3 regions of the Streptomyces sp. NPDC021019 genome follow, and region 2 is predicted to be linked to each of the others. Evidence: riboswitches for the same ligand, from Rfam matches in the RefSeq annotation. Region 2 holds a riboswitch; each other region holds the start of a gene.

Region 1 (6,011 bases), on a different contig from region 2:
GGCCAGGGGCGTACGGCCCCCGGTCGGCAGCGACTCCAGACGGGAGGCGGCCGCGTCCACGGACGAGGTCGGCGGCAGCACCACCTCCGCCTCCTTGCCCCGGAAGGTGACCAGACCGACCTTGTCCCGCCGCTGGTAGGCGTCGAGCAGCAGCGACAGCACGGCCCCCTTGACCGCGCTCATCCGCTGCCGCGCCGCCATCGAGCCCGACGCGTCCACGACGAACAGCACGAGATTGCCCTCACGCCCCTCCCGGGTCGCCTGCCGCAGATCGTCCCGGCGCACCACGAGCCCCCGCCCGGAACGCCCGCGCGCCCGCTGGTGGGGGGCGGCGGCCTGGACGGTCGCGGCCAGATGCAGCTTGGTCAGCGACCCCTGCGGGCGGCGGGCGCCCGTCGTACGCCCGTGCTCGGTACGGGCCCGGGAGCGCCGGCCCGCAGCGCCCTCGCCAAGCCCCGGCACGCTGAGCATCTTCGTCCGGAACGGCTCGGCGGACGCTACCGGCTGCTGCTCGGCCCCGGTGGACCGGCCGGGCGCGTCGGGGCTGCCCTCGGGGGCTCCGGCTGGCGTGTCGCTGTCGTTGCCGCCCTCACCCTGCGGCGGCGTACGGTCTCCGTCGGCCTGCGGCGGCACACCGCCACCACCGCCACCACCGCCGTCATCGTTCCCGCCGCCGTCGGGATCGGGATCGGGATCGGGCCGGTCACCGTCGTCGTCGTTCTCCCGCGGAGCGGCCTCGTCCAGGGTCTGGTCGAGCTTGTCCTCGTCCAGACCGGGCGCGTCGAACGGGTTGCGGCGACGCCGGTGGGGGAGCGCGAGGAGAGCGGCCTGCCGCACGTCGTCGGCGGTGACCTCCTCGCGGCCCGCCCAGGCGGCGAGCGCGGTCGCGGTACGGGCCATCACGATGTCGGCCCGCATGCCGTCGACCTCGAACGCGGCGCAGGTCGCGGCGATCTGCCGCAACACGCCGTCACCGAGCACGACGCGGGGCAGCAGGGCGCGCGCGGCGGCGATGCGCTTCCGCAGGGCGCTCTCCTCCCCGGCCCAGCGCGCGGCGAACCCCTCGGGGTCGTCGTCGTACGCGAGCCTGCGCCGCACGACCTCGACCCGTTCGTCGGTGTCCCGGGAGGCAGCCACCTCGACGGTCAGCCCGAACCGGTCCAGCAGCTGCGGCCGCAGCTCGCCCTCTTCCGGGTTCATCGTCCCCACCAGCAGGAACCGTGCCGCGTGCCGTACGGAGACGCCCTCGCGCTCGACGTACGAGGCGCCCATGGCCGCCGCGTCCAGCAGCAGGTCCACCAGGTGGTCGTGGAGCAGGTTGACCTCGTCGACGTACAGGATCCCGCGGTGCGCGTCGGCCAGCAGCCCCGGCTCGAACGCCTTCACGCCCTCCGACAGCGCCCGCTCGATGTCCAGCGCCCCCACGAGCCGGTCCTCGGACGCGCCCACGGGCAGCTCCACGGTCCGCGCGGCCCGCGACACACCGGCGGCCTCCGCGTGCGGCGCGTCGGGACACGCCGGATCGGGGGAGAGGGGATCGCAGGAGAACCTGCACCCCGGCACGACGGAGACCTCCGGCACGAGGGCGGCGAGCGCGCGCACGGCGGTGGACTTGGCGGTCCCCTTCTCGCCCCGTACGAGCACCCCGCCGACAGCCGGACTGACCGCGTTCAGCAACAGCCCGAGCCGCAGGTCGTCCTGCCCGACGATCGCGGTGAAGGGATACGGCGTACTCACTTGGCCTCCTGGTCGACATGAACAACAGCTGCTTCCCCGAGCCCTTGGGGCCTTGCTCCAGCGGACCCGGCAAAACCAAGCCCCTCCGGCGATCGAGGAGCGGGGTCCGGGGCAGCGCCCCGGCTCGCCGCACCACCCGCACCCGTACCCGCGTCGGCCCCCGGCAGGACCGGCGCCCCCGGGGGCACGAACGGCAACCCCACCGGCGCACCCCCCTCGATCAACCGCCACAACGCGTCCGTGTCCGCGTGTTCCTCCACCAGATCCCCGAGCCGATCCAGCTGCTCCTCCCGCAGCACCCCGAAACTCGTGTCCGGCGCCGGCACGAACCGCCGCCCGGCGGCCCGGGCCACCTCCACCAGGAACCGCCGCCGGAACGCGTCGCTCTCCAGCGACCCGTGCCAGTGCGTCCCCCACACCGCCCCCACCCGGCACCCGTCGAGGAACGGCTCCCCGCCCCGCACGTCGGCCACCCCGTGGTGGATCTCGTACCCCTCCACCGGCTCGCCCAGCGCCGAACCGACCGGCCGCGCCAGCGTCTTGGCCCGGTCGAAGCGGATGCGCACCGGCAGCAGCCCGAGCCCGTCCACGACGCCGGCCCGCGACTCCACCTCGTCCTCGATCCGCTCGCCGAGCACCTGGAACCCGCCGCAGATGCCCAGCACCGGCAGGCCCTCCGCGGCCCTCCGCACCAGCGCATTCGCGAGGCCACGCTCGCGCAGCCAGGCCAGCGCCTTCACCGTGCCGCGCGTCCCGGGCACGATCACCAGGTCCGCGTCGGCCAGCTCCTCCGCCCGGTCCACGAACCGCACGACGACGCCCGGCTCGGCGGCCAGCGCGTCCACGTCCGTGAAGTTCGACATCAGCGGCACCGCGCAGACCGCCACCCGCAGCACGTCCTCGCCGTGCGGGGGAGCCACGACCGACTCCCGTACCGCACCCCGCAGGGACACCCGCAGGCCGTCCTCCTCGTCGATACCGAGCCCGTGGGCGAACGGCAGCACCCCGTACGTCCGCCTCCCGGTCAGCCCGTGGAGCATGTCCAGGCCCGGCTCCAGCAGCGAGACGTCGCCCCGGAACTTGTTCACCAGGTAGCCCGCGACCAGCGCCTGGTCCTCGGGGCCCAGGAGGGCCGTCGTCCCGAAGAACGACGCGAAGACGCCGCCCCGGTCGATGTCCCCGACCACCAGCACGGGAAAGCGGGCCGCGCGGGCGATCCCCATGTTCACGATGTCGGTGCGCCGGAGATTGATCTCGGCGGGGCTCCCGGCCCCTTCGCAGATGACCGCGTCGTACGTGGCCCGCAGCTGCTCCAGGCAGTCCGTCACCGTCCCGAGCAGCGTCTCCTGACGGCCCCCGTGGTACCCCCGGGCGCTCATCTCTCCCACCGGCTTGCCCATCAGCACGACCTGGCTGGACCGGTCACTGCCGGGTTTCAGCAGCACCGGGTTCATCAGGGCCGTCGGCTCCACCCCGGCGGCCTGCGCCTGCATCGCCTGGGCCCGGCCGATCTCCGCGCCCTCCCGGGTCACGAAGGAGTTCAGGGACATGTTCTGGGCCTTGAAGGGCGCGACCTTCACGCCCCGGCGCACCAGCCACCGGCAGATGCCCGCCGTGACGACGCTCTTGCCCGCGTCCGATGTGGTCCCCGCGACCAGCAGACCGCCGCTCATACCCGCTCCCGTTCCCGTACCGCGTTCCGTGCCGGACCGTTCATGACCGCCCCCGCCCCCGCTGCCGTCCTGCCGACGACCGTCCCGCGACCACGCGTCCCGCGACCGTCCGCCCCGCCACGCACACTCCGAGGGCCAGCATGCTCACCCGGCGCGACAGCCGTACCGCGCGTTCGATGTCCGCGCCCCGCACGTCCCGCCCGGACTCCCCGTTCAGCACCGGCCGGTGCTCGACGCGCCCCGCGTACGCCAGGGTCCCGCCCAGCCGTACGCCGAGCGCCCCCGCGAACGCGGCCTCCACCGGCCCCGCGTTCGGGCTCGGGTGACGCCCCGCGTCCGCCTTCCAGGCGCGTACGGCCTCCCTGGGCCGCCCGCCGCCCGCCACGGCCAGCGCGGCCGTCAGCCGGGCACCGGGCCACCCCGCGAGGTCGTCCAGACGGGCCGAGGCCCATCCGTAACGGCGGTAGCGGGGCGACTTGTGGCCGACCATCGCGTCGAGCGTGTTCACCGCCCGGAAGCCGACGAGTCCCGGCACCCCGCCGATCGCCCCCCACACCAGCGCGCCGACGACGGCGTCCGAGGTGTTCTCGGCGACCGACTCGACGACCGCGCGGGCGATGCCCGGACCGTCCAGGGAGTGCGGATCACGCCCGCACAGGTGCGGCAGCCGCTCCCGGGCCACCTCCAGGTCCCCGGCGGCCAGGGCACCGCCGATGGCGCGGGCCTCCCGCCCCAGCGACGTCCCCCCGACGACGGACCAGGCGGTGACGGCGGTCAGCGCGACGGCGAGCGCGGGGCGTCCCCGGACGGCGCGCGCGGTCAGCGCGGCGGCCCCCACGGCGCCTCCGGCGCAGACGAGGGTGTGCAGCGCGCCCCGGCCCCGGTCGTCACGCCACAGCAGGGACTCCACCCGCGCGGCGGCGCGGCCGAATCCGGCGACGGGGTGGCCCCGGCGGGGGTCGCCGAGCAGGGCGTCGGCGATCAGCCCGGCCGTGGCGCCGTACGCGAAGACGCGGTCGGCACGCACGGATCAGCCGGTCGCGGGGAGAGGCGTTCCGGCGCGAGGGCCTGTCGTGGGGGGCACAGGACGGGGTGCACGGCGGCCGGGCATGGCGTATGTCCTCACTCAGGGTCCGCGCCCTGGTTCGACGTGACCGGCGACGAGAGTCTCCTGGCTTCCGGATCCGCGGTTCCCCCGGCCTTCCAGCCCGCGTGAGCGGGCCGTGACGTTCCGGTGTGGGGGAGCGCTCCCCGGTGACAGTGGCGGGACCGCGCCGGATTCGCACCGGCTTCCTCTGCTGTCGCCGTAAATGGCTCCGGCAGTCCACCACGCCCCGCGAACAACCGTCAACTCGCTGTTGACCTGCGGGGCTCCACTGTGCGCAGACACACATCGGGCCGGACACACGAGAGTGTGTCCGGCCCGAAGAGGGGGCGGGGTGCGGAGTCAGGCGACGATCAGGTAGATCCCGTACGCGACCGCCGCCACGCACGCCGCGAAGCAGGTGTACGCGCCGGTGCGCGCCAGCGCGACCGACCCTCCGGCGGCGCTGCTTCCGGCCGTGGCGGACTGCTTGGAGAGGGCGACGATGCCCAGGGTGAAGAGGCCGACCAGCGCGACGGTGACCACGAGGCTGACACCGAACACGGAGGCGAGAGCTGCCCAGTCGATTTTCATGCTGATCTGTCCTTACACCTTGGCCGGCGGCCGTGCCGGGTCGTCGGGCGACGGGGCCGGGGCCGGGATGGTGGTTGCGAGGTCGGCGGCCGGGCCGCCGACGGGCGGCGGCTGGACCGCGGCGATGGCGGTGGTGACGACGCCCTGGGGCTCGCCCTCCCCGTCCGTGTCGTTGACGTTGGTGTGGTCGACCGGCTGGCGGCGCGAGGCCAGCCAGATGGCGAAGGAGCCGCCCACGAGCACGACCGCGGTGACCGCGATGCCCCAGGGGCCCTGCTTGGTCAGGTACTCGGCGCCCGCGCCGATCAGACCGGCCGCCGGGAGCGTCAGCCCCCAGGCGACGAACATCCGGGTGGCGGTGGACCAGCGGACCACGCCCCCCTTGCGGCCGAGGCCCGCGCCCATGACGGCACCGGAGCAGGACTGGGTGGTGGAGAGCGAGAAGCCGAGGTGCGAGGAGGCCAGGATGACCGTCGCCGCGCTGGTCTGGGCGGCGAAGCCCTGCGGCGGCTGGAGGTCGGTCAGGCCCTTGCCCATCGTGCGGATGATGCGCCAGCCGCCGAGGTAGGTGCCGAGCGCGATGGCCACACCGGCGGAGACGATGACCCACATGGGCGGGTTGGAGCCGGGGGCCAGGACACCGCTGGTGACCAGCGCCAGGGTGATGATGCCCATCGTCTTCTGGGCGTCGTTGGTGCCGTGGGCGAGCGAGACGAGACCGGCGGAGGCGATCTGTCCGGCCCGGTAGCCCTTGGCGGTCGACTTGAGCTGACCCTCGTCGGTGACGTTCCGGTTGATCCGGTACGTCAGCCGCGTGGCCAGCATCGCGGCGATACCGGCGACCAGGGGGGCCGCGATCGCGGGCAGCAGCACCTTGGTGACGACGGTGCCGCCGTTGATCGAGGACCAGCCGGCCGACATGA
Region 2 (6,011 bases):
CGCCCGTGGCCCTCGGCGTCGCCCGCGATCGCCGCATCGACCGCCAGCTGCGGGAGGCGGAACGCGGTCGGCGGGCGGCCGGGCCCCCGCAAACGCGGAGCGCCGCGCGACCCTACAAGGTCACGCGGCGCTCCTACCCGAAGGGTTGGGCGAAGGCCTGAGGGAGCGCCTTGCCGGTCGGGCCACGCCCCGGCATGGCCGTCTCCGGAGGCGACGCCGGCTCAGCCGACGACGGAGAAGAAGACGGAGGTGTCCTCCGCCCACCAGAACGAGCCCTCACCGTCGGCCCATTCGGAGTACCAGCCGTCAAGGGCCTCGGTGAGCTCCGTCAGTGCGTACCGGAGCTCGGGATCGATCCGGCCCGACGCCTCGCGGTAGGCCTGGATGGCGGGCCCGGCCTTCTGCATCGGCCAGCACCCGATCTCCGGTGACCCCTCCAGGGGCCGGGGAACGTGGAAGGCGATCTCGGACGGCGGTCCGCTGTAGATGTACTGACTGGGCAGCAGGTCGGCCGCGACGCCCGCCGTGCTCAGCTCGTCGTCCAGAGTCGTGAAGACGGTGATGGGGCTGCGGTAGCTCGCCAGCGTGGATATGTCACTGGCGTTGTGGTCGATGACGATCTGGAGAGCCGCGTAGTAGGCGCTTCCGGCCCATTCGGCAGGGGAGTCGGCACGCCCGGAGACGAGTTGATCCAGGGCGTCCTGCACCGGCAGCCCCCAGTCCACGCCCTGGTGGTCCAGACCGTCCTGCCGGGCTCGGGCCGCCTCCCGCATCTTGTCCAGCAATTGCAGGTCGTCGGCGGTCAGGTCCTTCGCGGGAAGGAATCGCGCGATCTCTCCGCGGTTCGCCATGCTGTAGTTCACGATCTTGCTCATGGGCGCATTCTCCCAAGGCCGTCCGCCTCCGTCCGCGACGTTCGACGCCGTCCGACCGGCGGCACAGCCCCGCCTCACCGCGCCGGGCCCGGAGGGCGGCGGCGGCAACAGGCAAGGTCCCGGACACCGACCGGTGCCCGGGACCGCCTCGTCAGGGTCTAGAAGTCGTCGTCGAACCCGACCGAGCCCTCCACGGCCACCTGGTAGGCGGACGGGCGGCGCTCGAAGAAGTTCGTCAGCTCCTGGACGCCCTGGAGCTCCATGAAGGAGAACGGGTTCTCCGAGCCGTACACCGTCGGGAAGCCGAGGCGGGCGAGCCGCTGGTCGGCGACGCACTCCAGGTACTGGCGCATCGACTCGGTGTTCATGCCCGGCAGGCCCTCACCGCACAGGTCGCGGCCGAACTGCAGCTCCGCCTCGACCGCCTCCCTCAGCATGTCGGTGACCTGCTGCTCCAGCGCGTCGTCGAAGAGCTCCGGCTCCTCCTTGCGGACGGTGTCCACGACCTCGAACGCGAAGTTCATGTGCATCGTCTCGTCACGGAACACCCAGTTGGTGCCCGTGGCGAGACCGTGCAGCAGACCGCGCGAGCGGAACCAGTACACGTACGCGAACGCGCCGTAGAAGAACAGCCCCTCGATGCAGGCCGCGAAGCAGATCAGGTTCAGCAGGAAACGGCGGCGGTCGGCCTTCGTCTCCAGCCGGTCGATCTTCTCGACCGAGTCCATCCACTTGAAGCAGAACTGGGCCTTCTCGCGGATCGAGGGGATCTCCTCGACCGCGTCGAACGCCGCCGCCCGGTCGTCCGGGTCGGGCAGATAGGTGTCCAGAAGCGTCAGATAGAACTGGACGTGCACGGCCTCCTCGAAGAGCTGCCGCGACAGGTACAGCCGCGCCTCGGGGGAGTTGATGTGCTTGTACAGCGTCAGCACGAGGTTGTTGGAGACGATCGAGTCACCGGTCGCGAAGAACGCCACCAGTCGGCCGATCATGTGCTGCTCGCCCGGCGACAGCTTGGCGAGGTCGGAGACGTCGGAGTGGAGGTCGACCTCCTCCACGGTCCAGGTGTTCTTGATCGCGTCCCGGTAGCGCTCGTAGAAGTCCGGGTAGCGCATGGGGCGCAGGGTCAGCTCGAAGCCCGGGTCGAGCAGGTTCTTGTGGTCGTCGGTGCTCATTACTGGCAGGCCTCGCAGGACTCGGGGTTTTCGAGGGAGCAGGCGATGGCGTCCGCGTCGGGAGCCGACGCCTGCTGTACGGGAATGGGGGCGGCGGCCGCCGCCTGGCCGGACGCGGCACGGGCGATCCGGGTCGCCGGGCGCGAACGCAGGTAGTACGTCGTCTTCAGCCCCTGCTTCCAGGCGTACGCGTACATCGAGGAGAGCTTGCCGATCGTCGGCGTCTCCAGGAACAGGTTGAGCGACTGGCTCTGGTCGAGGAACGGCGTACGGGCCGCCGCCATGTCGATCAGGCCGCGCTGCGGGATCTCCCACGCCGTGCGGTACAGCGCCCGCACGTCGTCGGGGATCCAGGCGAAGCCCTGCACGGAGCCGCTCGCCTCGCGCAGCGCCTCACGGGTGCGGGCGTCCCACACGCCGAGCTTCTTCAACTCGTCCACCAGGTAGGCGTTGACCTGGAGGAACTCACCGCTGAGCGTCTCGCGCTTGAACAGGTTGGAGACCTGCGGCTCGATGCACTCGTACACCCCGGCGATCGAGGCGATCGTGGCGGTCGGGGCGATGGCCAGCAGCAGCGAGTTGCGCATGCCGGTCTTCGCGATCCGGGCGCGCAGGGCGTTCCAGCGCTCCGGCCAGTTCAGCTCGGTGTCGTAGTGGTCGGGGTGCAGCACCCCGCGCGCCGCCCGGGTCTCGGACCAGGCGGGCAGCGGACCCGACCGCTCCGCGAGGTCGCAGGACGCCTCGTAGGCGGCCAGCATGATCCGCTCGGAGATCTTCGTGGAGAGCGCGCGGGCCTGCGGCGAGTCGAACGGCAGGCGCAGCTGGAAGAAGACGTCCTGGAGCCCCATCGCCCCCAGGCCGACCGGCCGCCAGCGGGAGTTGGAGCGCCCGGCCTGCTCGGTCGGGTAGAAGTTGATGTCGACGACCCGGTCCAGGAAGGTCACGGCGGTCCGCACGGTGGCGTCCAGCCGGTCCCAGTCGATCGAGCCGTCCGCCACGAACGCGCCGAGGTTGACCGACCCCAGGTTGCAGACGGCCGTCTCACCGTCGTCGGTGACTTCGAGGATCTCGGTGCACAGGTTCGAGGAGTGGACGACGCGGCCCGGCTCGGCGGTCTGGTTCGCGGTCCGGTTCGAGGCGTCCTTGAACGTCATCCAGCCCTGGCCGGTCTGCGCGAGGGTCCGCATCATCCGGCCGTACAGCTCACGCGCCGGAATCGTCCTGCGCGCCAGCCCCTTGGCCTCGGCCGCCCGGTAGGCCGCGTCGAACGCGTCGCCCCACAGGTCGACCAGCTCGGGCACATCGGCGGGGGAGAACAGCGACCACTCGGTGTCCGCGTCGACCCGGCGCATGAACTCGTCCGGGATCCAGTGCGCCAGGTTCAGGTTGTGCGTACGCCGCTGGTCCTCGCCCGTGTTGTCGCGGAGCTCCAGGAACTCCTCGATGTCCGCGTGCCAGGTCTCCAGGTAGACCGCCGCCGCGCCCTTGCGTCGGCCGCCCTGGTTCACCGCCGCGACGGAGGCGTCCAGCGTCTTCAGGAACGGCACGATGCCGTTGGAGTGCCCGTTGGTGCCCCGGATCAGCGAACCCCGGGCGCGGATGCGGGAGTACGACAGACCGATGCCGCCCGCGTGCTTGGAGAGCCGCGCCACCTGGTGGTAGCGGTCGTAGATCGAGTCCAGCTCGTCCTTCGGCGAGTCCAGCAGATAGCAGGAGGACATCTGCGGGTGCCGGGTGCCGGAGTTGAAGAGCGTGGGGGAGGAGGGGAGGTAGTCCAGCCGGCTCATCAGCCCGTACAGCGCGGCGACCTCGTCCAGCGCCCGCACCGACTCGTCCTCGGCGAGGCCCGCGGCCACGCGCAGCATGAAGTGCTGCGGGGTCTCGATGACCTGCCGGGTGATCGGGTGGCGCAGCAGGTAGCGGCTGTGCAGCGTCCGCAGACCGAAGTAGCCGAAGCGGTCGTCGGCGCCGTCCGCCAGGGCCTGGTCGACGAGCTGGTCGAGGGCGGCCGAGTGGAGCGCGACGAACGCGGCGGTGCGGTCGGCGATCAGGCCCTCGCGGTGGCCCACGGCGACCGAGGCGGAGAAGGACGTCGCGCCCTGGCCCGCGGCCTCGTCCGCGATCGTGCGGGTCAGCAGCCGGGCGGCCAGCCGGGAGTACGCCGGGTCCTCGGAGATGAGCCCCGCGGCCGCCTCGGTGGCCAGCGAGCGCAGCTCGGCCTCGTCGGAGCGGGCGTTGCGTCCGCGCAGCGCGGCGGCGGCGACCCGTCCGGGGTCGGTGTCGGGAAGATCGACGGTGAGGTCGGTCAGGGTCCGCAGCAGGGCGGTCCCGGGTCCGTCGTTCGTGCCTGCTCCGGACGTGGTGGAGGCAGCGGATTCGGTGGCTGAAACCGGATCGGCGGGCGCGATGGTCACTGGGCTTTCCCTCGCTCGGCAGGGGCCGGCGGCAGGCGGGGAAGCCGGGCAGCGCGAAACCCGGGGCAGGGCGGCACAGCTGACGGCGTCCACCGGCCTATCCGCGAGACCCGGACGTATGGCGTCCGGTTCGGTCGAGCCGGACGCGCTGTCGACAGGTCTTCGGACTTGCGGGTGTGCACATGCACACCGATCACACCGTTGCGGGACAGTTCCGGATTCGCACCGGATTCCCCTGCGGCGACAGCGAGGTCGAGCATACATGTGGGGGCCGCCGGATGAAGCGGCCCCCACATGTTGTGTCGCGACGATTCAACGCGCCCCTCAGGAGGGTGCCTCCAGCTCCAGCCGGAAGGTCATGAGACGTAGCCCCGGCACCGGTTCCCAGTCCCGTCCGGGGGTCCGTGCGAAGCCGAGCCGACGGTAGATCCTATGGGCTCCGAGCATGGCCGACTGTGTCGACAGCACCAGCGCCCGCACACCGTCGGCGGACCGGGCGCGCTCGACGCACGCCCGCACGAGAGCCTCCCCCACGCCCCGCCCGCGCCCCTCGCGGGCCACGGCCAGCATCCGGAACTCGGCCTCGTCCGGACCGGCGATGTCGCGCCACGGGGTGCCGGGTGCCGCATACGTCACGCCGCCGAGCACCGCCCCGTCCGCGTCGAGCGCGACGAGGACCTCGGCCTCGGCCGCGCGTTGCTCCACCGCCCGCAACTTCAGCAGATACGGGTCCTGCGGGCCGCCGTCCAGCAGCCCGTCGCCGAGATACGCCTCGGCGGTGATCCCGCCGAGGACGGCGTACTCGGCGGGCTCCGCCGCCCTGATCGTCAGGTCCATCACCCACTCGCTCCCACGTCAGCTCCTCCGTCGGCCACTCGCCTCTACGTCGGCCACTCACTCCCGCGTCAGTCGCTCGCTCCCCTGTCAGCCGCTCGCTCCCACGTCGTTGTTGGGCGCGCCGTCGCCCACCGGCGGCAGGTCGCCGCGTTCGACCGGCTGCCGCCGCGCGGTCTCGTCGGCAGGCGGCAGCACCCGGTCCAGCTCGTGGTCGTCGGCGCGGTGGGCGGCCCGCGCCGCCGACCGCAGCGTCGCCCGGTCCACCTCCTCGGGCGCCCCGCTCAGGGTGACCACGAGTCCGCCCTGCTCCCGCGCGTAGGCGTGGCCCGACTCCGTGGCCCGGTACCACTGTTCGCCGTCCCGCTCGCACGTCTTCAGGGGCTCCTGACCGCCGGCGGGCGCGGGGTCCTTCGTGCAGTCGGCCCCGGCGTGTGCCCGGCGCTCCACCCGCAGCTGGATCTGCCCGCCGTCGGGCGTGGTGTAGACGCTGCCGAACCCGTCGTCGCCGATCACCCCGACCGACTGGCGGGCCAGGGTGTACCCCGGGACTTCGGTCACCCACACGTGCTCCGTGACGGTCTGCGCGGCCAGCGCCCGCGCCTCCAGCTCCGCCCGGTCGGGCGCGGGGTCGGCCGATCCGCTCCGCGCCGCCTCCGCGTCGGGCGCCACCTCGGTGCCGCAGCCCGTCGCCGCCGCCAGGCTCAGCGCCA
Region 3 (6,011 bases), on a different contig from region 2:
TGCACCCGGCCGTCCGCCGGTCGTTCGATCGCGCGATACAGCGTGCCGTTCACGGTGATCGTCCAGTCGTCGCCGTCCTGGGCCCACCCGACTGTCTTCTTCATCTGGCGTATTCCGTTTCCTCGGTCGGCCTCGCCGCGGGTCGGCGGCCGTGTAGTGGGAAGAAGAACGGCTTGTGACGCTCGGTGGTTCCGCAGTCCCTACGCCATTCGGTTACATCTGTGTCACTGTCACGTCCAGTGGACGCGCTCGACCTGACCAGTGGTCAGCACGCGGCTGACGAACGGCCGAACGGGCGGAGAACAGGCGTGGCCCGGCATGGTGTGTCCCGCCGCGACGGGGTCCGAGCCGGAGTCGGGGGAGTTCACCGACCCGTGTCCCACGTCACCATCCGAAGTGTGAACAACGGTGTGCGCGGGCCGGGCGCCCGCTTAGGCTGATCGGCGCAGCTGGTTCGCCCCGTCCGCCAGGCGGGGTGTCGTAAGAGGGAACCCGGTGGGAATCCGGGACTGCCCCGCAGCGGTGAGTGGGAACGACCGCCGTCATACGCACTGGGCCCGGCCGGGTCTGGGAAGCGACGGCCATTAGGTGTCCGCCCCGGCAGACGTGCCCGCGAGTCCGAAGACCTGCCCGTTGCCCGCACGCGACCGTTCGCGTGCGGAGATCCCGGTGACCTCGTGGGCGGGTCGGCGTGACCATCGGGCGGACGGACACGGTTCCTCGTGTCCCGGTCTCCGCCCGAGGCGTCATCCCTTCGCGTCCGCGTCCCGTCCGGGGTCTGTCCCGCAGACACGCTCGCGAAGGAGAGTCACGTGACAGCGAAGCCCGCAGCCGCGGCAGCGCAGGCCACCGTGTACGGCTACCCCCGCCAGGGCCGGAACCGTGAACTGAAGAAGGCCGTCGAGGGTTACTGGCAGGGCCGCGTCGACGCCGACGCACTCCGGGAGACCGCCGCCGGGCTGCGCCGGGGAACCTGGCAGCGGCTCGCCGAGGCCGGAGTCCACGAGGTGCCGACCGGTGATTTCTCGTACTACGACCATGTCCTGGACACCAGCGTCATGGTCGGCGCCGTCCCCGAGCGGCACCGCGAGGCCGTCGACGCCGACGCCCTCGACGGCTACTTCGCCATGGCCCGGGGCACGCAGGACGTCGCACCGCTGGAAATGACGAAGTGGTTCGACACCAACTACCACTATCTCGTCCCTGAGTTGGGGCCGGACACGCTGTTCTCCGCCGACTCCGCCAAGCAGGTCGCGGAGTTCCAGGAGGCGCTGGCCCTCGGTCTGACGCCCCGGCCGGTGCTGGTCGGACCCATCACCTACCTCCTGCTCGCCAAGGCGGCCCCCGGGGTGGCGGAGGGCTTCGAGCCGCTGACCCTCCTGGACCGGCTGCTTCCCGTGTACGCCGAGGTCCTCGCCGACCTGCGCGCGGCGGGCGCCACGTGGGTGCAGCTGGACGAACCCGCACTCGTCCAGGACCGCACCCCGGCCGAGCTGAACGCCGCCGCCCGCGCCTACCGCGAGCTCGGCGGACAGGCCGACCGGCCCCGACTGCTGGTCGCCTCCTACTTCGGGCGGCTCGGCGAAGCGCTGGCGGTCCTGGCCAAGGCCCCCGTCGACGGGCTGGCCCTGGACTTCACCGAGTCCGGCGCGGGGAACCTCGACGACCTCGCGGCGGCCGGCGGACTGCCCGGCAAGCGCCTGGTCGCCGGTGTCGTGAACGGCCGCAACATCTGGATCAACGACTACGAGAAGTCGCTCGCCACCCTCGGCACCCTCCTCGGCCTCGCCGACCGGGTCGACGTCTCCGCCTCCTGCTCCCTGCTGCACGTCCCGCTGGACGCCGACGCCGAGCACGGAATCGCCCCACAGATCGCGCGCTGGCTCGCCTTCGCCCAGCAGAAGACCGAGGAGATCGTCGTCCTGGCCCGCGGCCTGGGCGGCGGCACGGACACCATCACGGCCGAACTCGCCGCCAACCGTGCCGACCTGGCCTCCCGTACCGATGCCGAGCTCACCCGCGACCCCGCCGTCCGCGCCCGTGCGGCGGCCGTCACCGACGCGGACGGCCGCCGCTCCCAGCCGTACCCGGAACGCGCCGCCGCCCAACGGGCCCACCTCGGGCTGCCGCTGCTGCCGACGACCACCATCGGCTCGTTCCCGCAGACCACCGACGTGCGCACCGCGCGCGCCGACCTGCGGGCGGGGCGGATCGACGAGGCCGGGTACGAGGAGCGCATCAAGAACGAGATCCGCGAGGTCCTCTCCTTCCAGGAGGAGGCCGGACTCGACGTCCTGGTCCACGGCGAGCCCGAACGCAACGACATGGTGCAGTACTTCGCCGAGCAGCTCACCGGCTACCTCGCCACCCAGCACGGCTGGGTGCAGTCCTACGGCACCCGATACGTCCGGCCGCCGGTCCTCGCGGGCGACATCTCGCGCCCCGGGCCGATGACGGTGCGCTGGACGACGTACGCGCAGTCGCTGACCGCACGCCCCGTCAAGGGCATGCTCACCGGCCCGGTCACCATGCTCGCCTGGTCCTTCGTCCGCGACGACCAGCCGCTCGGCGACACCGCCCGCCAGGTGGCCCTCGCCCTGCGGGACGAGGTGAACGACCTGGAGGCGAGCGGCACTTCGGTGATCCAGGTCGATGAGCCCGCGCTGCGCGAGACACTGCCGCTGCGGGCGGCCGAGCACGCCGCGTACCTGGAGTGGGCGACGGAGTCCTTCCGGCTCGCCACCTCCGGGGTGCGGCCGGACACCCAGATCCACACCCACATGTGCTACGCGGAGTTCGGCGACATCGTCCAGGCCATCGACGACCTCGACGCCGACGTCATCAGCCTGGAGGCGGCCCGCTCCCACATGCAGGTCGCCCGCGAACTGGCCGCCCACGGCTACCCCCGCGAGGCGGGCCCGGGCGTCTACGACATCCACTCTCCGCGCATCCCCAGCGCCGAGGAGGCGGCGTCCCTGCTGCGCAAGGGACTTGAGGCCATTCCGGCGACCCGGCTGTGGGTGAACCCGGACTGCGGCCTGAAGACCCGCGGCTGGCCCGAGACCCGGGTCTCCCTGGAGAACCTGGTCGCCGCCGCGCGGAAGATCCGCGCGGAACTGCCCACCGGAGCGGCGTGACCCGGGCCCGGTGCGGGAGCGGTCGCCACCGCTCCCGCACCGGGCCCCTGCCCGTACGGCTCCGGGGAGGGCGCCCGCGGCCGGGGCCTGTCTCGACGCGTCCGCGCAGGCGGGCGGGGCGCCGCCGCACTCACGTCGGCATGGGCCGTCGGCTCCGTCCCGACTACGCTCGGGGGAAAGGTAGTTCGGACGCCGATGGGTCGCCCCGTGCGGCGGCGGCGCATTCTCTCGCACGGCCGGAGTTAGGTTAGCCTAACCAGCGAATGCCCGGTTGTGGATCTTTCCGCGACCGGTGCCGCCCCGCGTGCGGGGCGGCACACCCGCACGACCCGCCGCGCACTCCGACCGAAGGACTTCGCCATGTTGCGTGCTCAGGGCCTGCCGTCCTGCGAACTCCCCATGGAGCGTGGGGCGTGAGCGACGGAACGCAGCCGGCTCCCGGCCCGGAAGGACCGTGGGAAGGTCTCGTCGCGGGCGGTGCGCACGGTCCGGGCCGGCTCCGGGCCCTCACCGCGATCGTCCTGGACGCGCTGGAGAAGGCCGCCCCGGCCCGGGGCGGCCCGCTGCCCGCCGGAGGACCCGCGGCCGTGGCCCTGAAGACCCTCGCCCTCTGCACCCCGGTCCTGCCGGAGGAGGGCATCGGACCCGAGGCCGCTCTCGGGGACCTGGTTCGCGCGGTCGCGGAAGGGGCCGCCGATCCGGCCGACCCCGCCTGCGTCGCTCATCTGCACTGCCCGCCGCTCGCCGTCGCCGTCGCCGCGGACCTGGCCGGGGCGGCCCTCAACCCCTCCATGGACTCCTGGGACCAGGCGCCCGCCGCCGGGGTGATCGAAGAGCTGACCACAGCCGCACTGGCCCGCCTGGTCCACCCCGCGGCCCCCGCCCCCGACGCCCTCATCACCAGCGGCGGCACCGAGTCCAACCTGGTGGCCCTGCTCCTCGCCCGGGAGCGGACAGCCTCCGGCGCCCTCCGGGTGGTGACCGGTGCCAACGCCCACCACAGCGTCCACCGCGCCGCATGGATGCTCGGCCTGCCCGCCCCCGCGGTCGTCGCCTGCCGCGACGGCCGGATCGACCCGACCGCCCTCGACGACGCGCTGGCCGCCCTCGCCGGAGCGCCGCTGCTGGTCGTCGCCACGGCGGGGACCACCGACGAGGGGCGCATCGACCCGCTGCCGGAGATCGCCCGCGTCGCCGAGCGGCACGCGGCCCAGCTCCACGTCGATGCCGCCTACGGCGGTCCGCTGCTGTTCAGCGAGCGGCTGGCCCCGCTGCTCGCGGGCCTGGAGCACGCCGCCTCCGTAACGTTCGACCTGCACAAACTCGGCTGGCAGCCGGTCGCCGCCGGAGTGCTGGCCGTCGCGGACGCCGGGATGCTCGCGCCGCTGTCCCTGCGCGCCGACTACCTCAACGCCGACGACGACACCGAGGCCGGACTCCCGGACCTGCTGGGCCGCTCGATCCGCACCACCCGGCGCCCCGACGCCCTGAAGATGGCGGTCACCTTCCGGGCGCTCGGCCGCCGAGGGCTCGGCGAACTGGTGGAGCACTGCGTGCGTACGGCACAGGAGTTCGGCGGGGCCGTCGACGCCCGCCCCGCGTTGCGCCGCCGCCCCGGCGACATCGGGATCAGCACCGTGCTGTTCCGCCCCGCGGTGGCCGACGCGCTGCCGGACGAGGCGGGCGACGCCGTGGTCGCCGCTGTCCGCCGTGCTCTGCTCGCCGAGGGGCGCGCCGTCCTCGGCCGCGCGGTGGCGGAGGACGACGACGGCCGGCGCCGCCTGTGGCTGAAGGCCACCCTGCTGCACCCGGACGCGGCCACCGCCGACCTGCTGCCCCTGCTCGACCTCGTCACGGCGGCGGCGGACCGTGCGGTGGCCGAAGCCGGGGCGGCCGAAGACGCCGATGCCCCCGTGGCGGAAAGGCTGTGGCCATGACGTGCCCGGGACGACCCGCCGCCGATCCAGCGACCCCCGCCGGAGGAACCCGATGACGCCCGGACCGCGCACGCCGCCCCTCGACCTGCTGGGAGTGGGGGCAGGGCCCTTCAACCTCTCTCTCGCCGCGCTCGCCGACGGCGTCCCCGGGCTGCGCACCGTCTTCCACGAACAGCGCGCCGCCTTCCACTGGCACCCCGGGTTGCTGATCGAGGGCGCCACACTCCAAGTCCCGTTCCTGGCAGACCTGGTAAGCCTCGTCGAGCCAACCAGCCCCTGGTCCTACCTCAATTACCTCAAGATCCGCCGCAGGCTCTTCCCGTTCTACTTCGCCGAACAACTCCACATCCACCGCTCCGAGTTCGACAACTACCTGCGCTGGGTGAGTACCGAGCTCCCCGCCACCCGCTTCGGCCACCGGGTCGACACGGTGGCCTGGGACGCAGGACAGGACGCGTTCGCCGTGGAGTTCACCCGGCTGGGGCCCGACGGGGAGACGCTCACCACCGGGCTCGCCCATGCCCGCAACCTCGCCCTCGGCGTCGGCACGGCCCCGCACGTCCCCGAACCGCTGCGGGGGCTGGTCCAGGACCCGGCCGCCGTCGTGCTGCACTCCGCCGACTACCTCTCGCAGCGGAACCGCCTGCTGGCCGCCCGTCACATCACCGTCGTCGGCTCGGGCCAGTCGGGCGCCGAGGTCCTGCTGGACCTGCTGCGCTCCCGGCCCGAGGGGGCGGAGGGTCTGACCTGGCTGGCCCGTACGCCCGCGTTCGCGCCCATGGAGTACAGCAAGATCGGCCTGGAGCAGTTCACCCCCGACTACACCCGCTACTTCCACGGACTTCCGCAGGCCACCCGGGACCGGCTCCTGCCCCGCCAGTGGCAGCTGTACAAGGGCATCAGCGGGGAGACGCTCGGGGACATCCACGACGAGCTG

The links. A riboswitch is a leader RNA that binds a small molecule or an ion and turns the genes downstream of it on or off. The one in region 2 is predicted to bind cobalamin.
Region 1: linked by a shared signal. The riboswitch ahead of ACH4RG_RS11175 (cobalamin biosynthesis protein) and the one ahead of ACH4RG_RS08325 (ribonucleoside-diphosphate reductase subunit alpha) in region 2 are both predicted to bind cobalamin.
Region 3: linked by a shared signal. The riboswitch ahead of metE (5-methyltetrahydropteroyltriglutamate--homocysteine S-methyltransferase) and the one ahead of ACH4RG_RS08325 (ribonucleoside-diphosphate reductase subunit alpha) in region 2 are both predicted to bind cobalamin.

What each region holds. Positions count from the first base shown of each region.
Region 1 covers NZ_JBIRQR010000002.1:53,305-59,315, reverse strand. Annotated here, with positions in the region: gene ACH4RG_RS11185 (putative cobaltochelatase) at 1-1,737, opposite strand, end outside; gene ACH4RG_RS11180 (cobyric acid synthase) at 1,734-3,410, opposite strand; gene ACH4RG_RS11175 (cobalamin biosynthesis protein) at 3,451-4,437, opposite strand; cobalamin riboswitch at 4,575-4,707, opposite strand; gene ACH4RG_RS11170 (hypothetical protein) at 4,858-5,088, opposite strand; gene ACH4RG_RS11165 (anion permease) at 5,101-6,011, opposite strand, start outside.
Region 2 covers NZ_JBIRQR010000001.1:1,783,171-1,789,181, forward strand. Annotated here, with positions in the region: gene ACH4RG_RS08310 (hypothetical protein) at 1-161, shown strand, start outside; gene ACH4RG_RS08315 (hypothetical protein) at 222-875, opposite strand; gene ACH4RG_RS08320 (ribonucleotide-diphosphate reductase subunit beta) at 1,034-2,050, opposite strand; gene ACH4RG_RS08325 (ribonucleoside-diphosphate reductase subunit alpha) at 2,050-4,464, opposite strand; cobalamin riboswitch at 4,600-4,736, opposite strand; gene ACH4RG_RS08330 (GNAT family N-acetyltransferase) at 4,789-5,301, opposite strand; gene ACH4RG_RS08335 (hypothetical protein) at 5,389-6,011, opposite strand, start outside.
Region 3 covers NZ_JBIRQR010000006.1:611-6,621, reverse strand. Annotated here, with positions in the region: gene ACH4RG_RS27245 (hypothetical protein) at 1-104, opposite strand, end outside; cobalamin riboswitch at 482-628, shown strand; gene metE (5-methyltetrahydropteroyltriglutamate--homocysteine S-methyltransferase) at 813-3,137, shown strand; gene ACH4RG_RS27235 (pyridoxal phosphate-dependent decarboxylase family protein) at 3,551-5,074, shown strand; gene ACH4RG_RS27230 (lysine N(6)-hydroxylase/L-ornithine N(5)-oxygenase family protein) at 5,127-6,011, shown strand, end outside.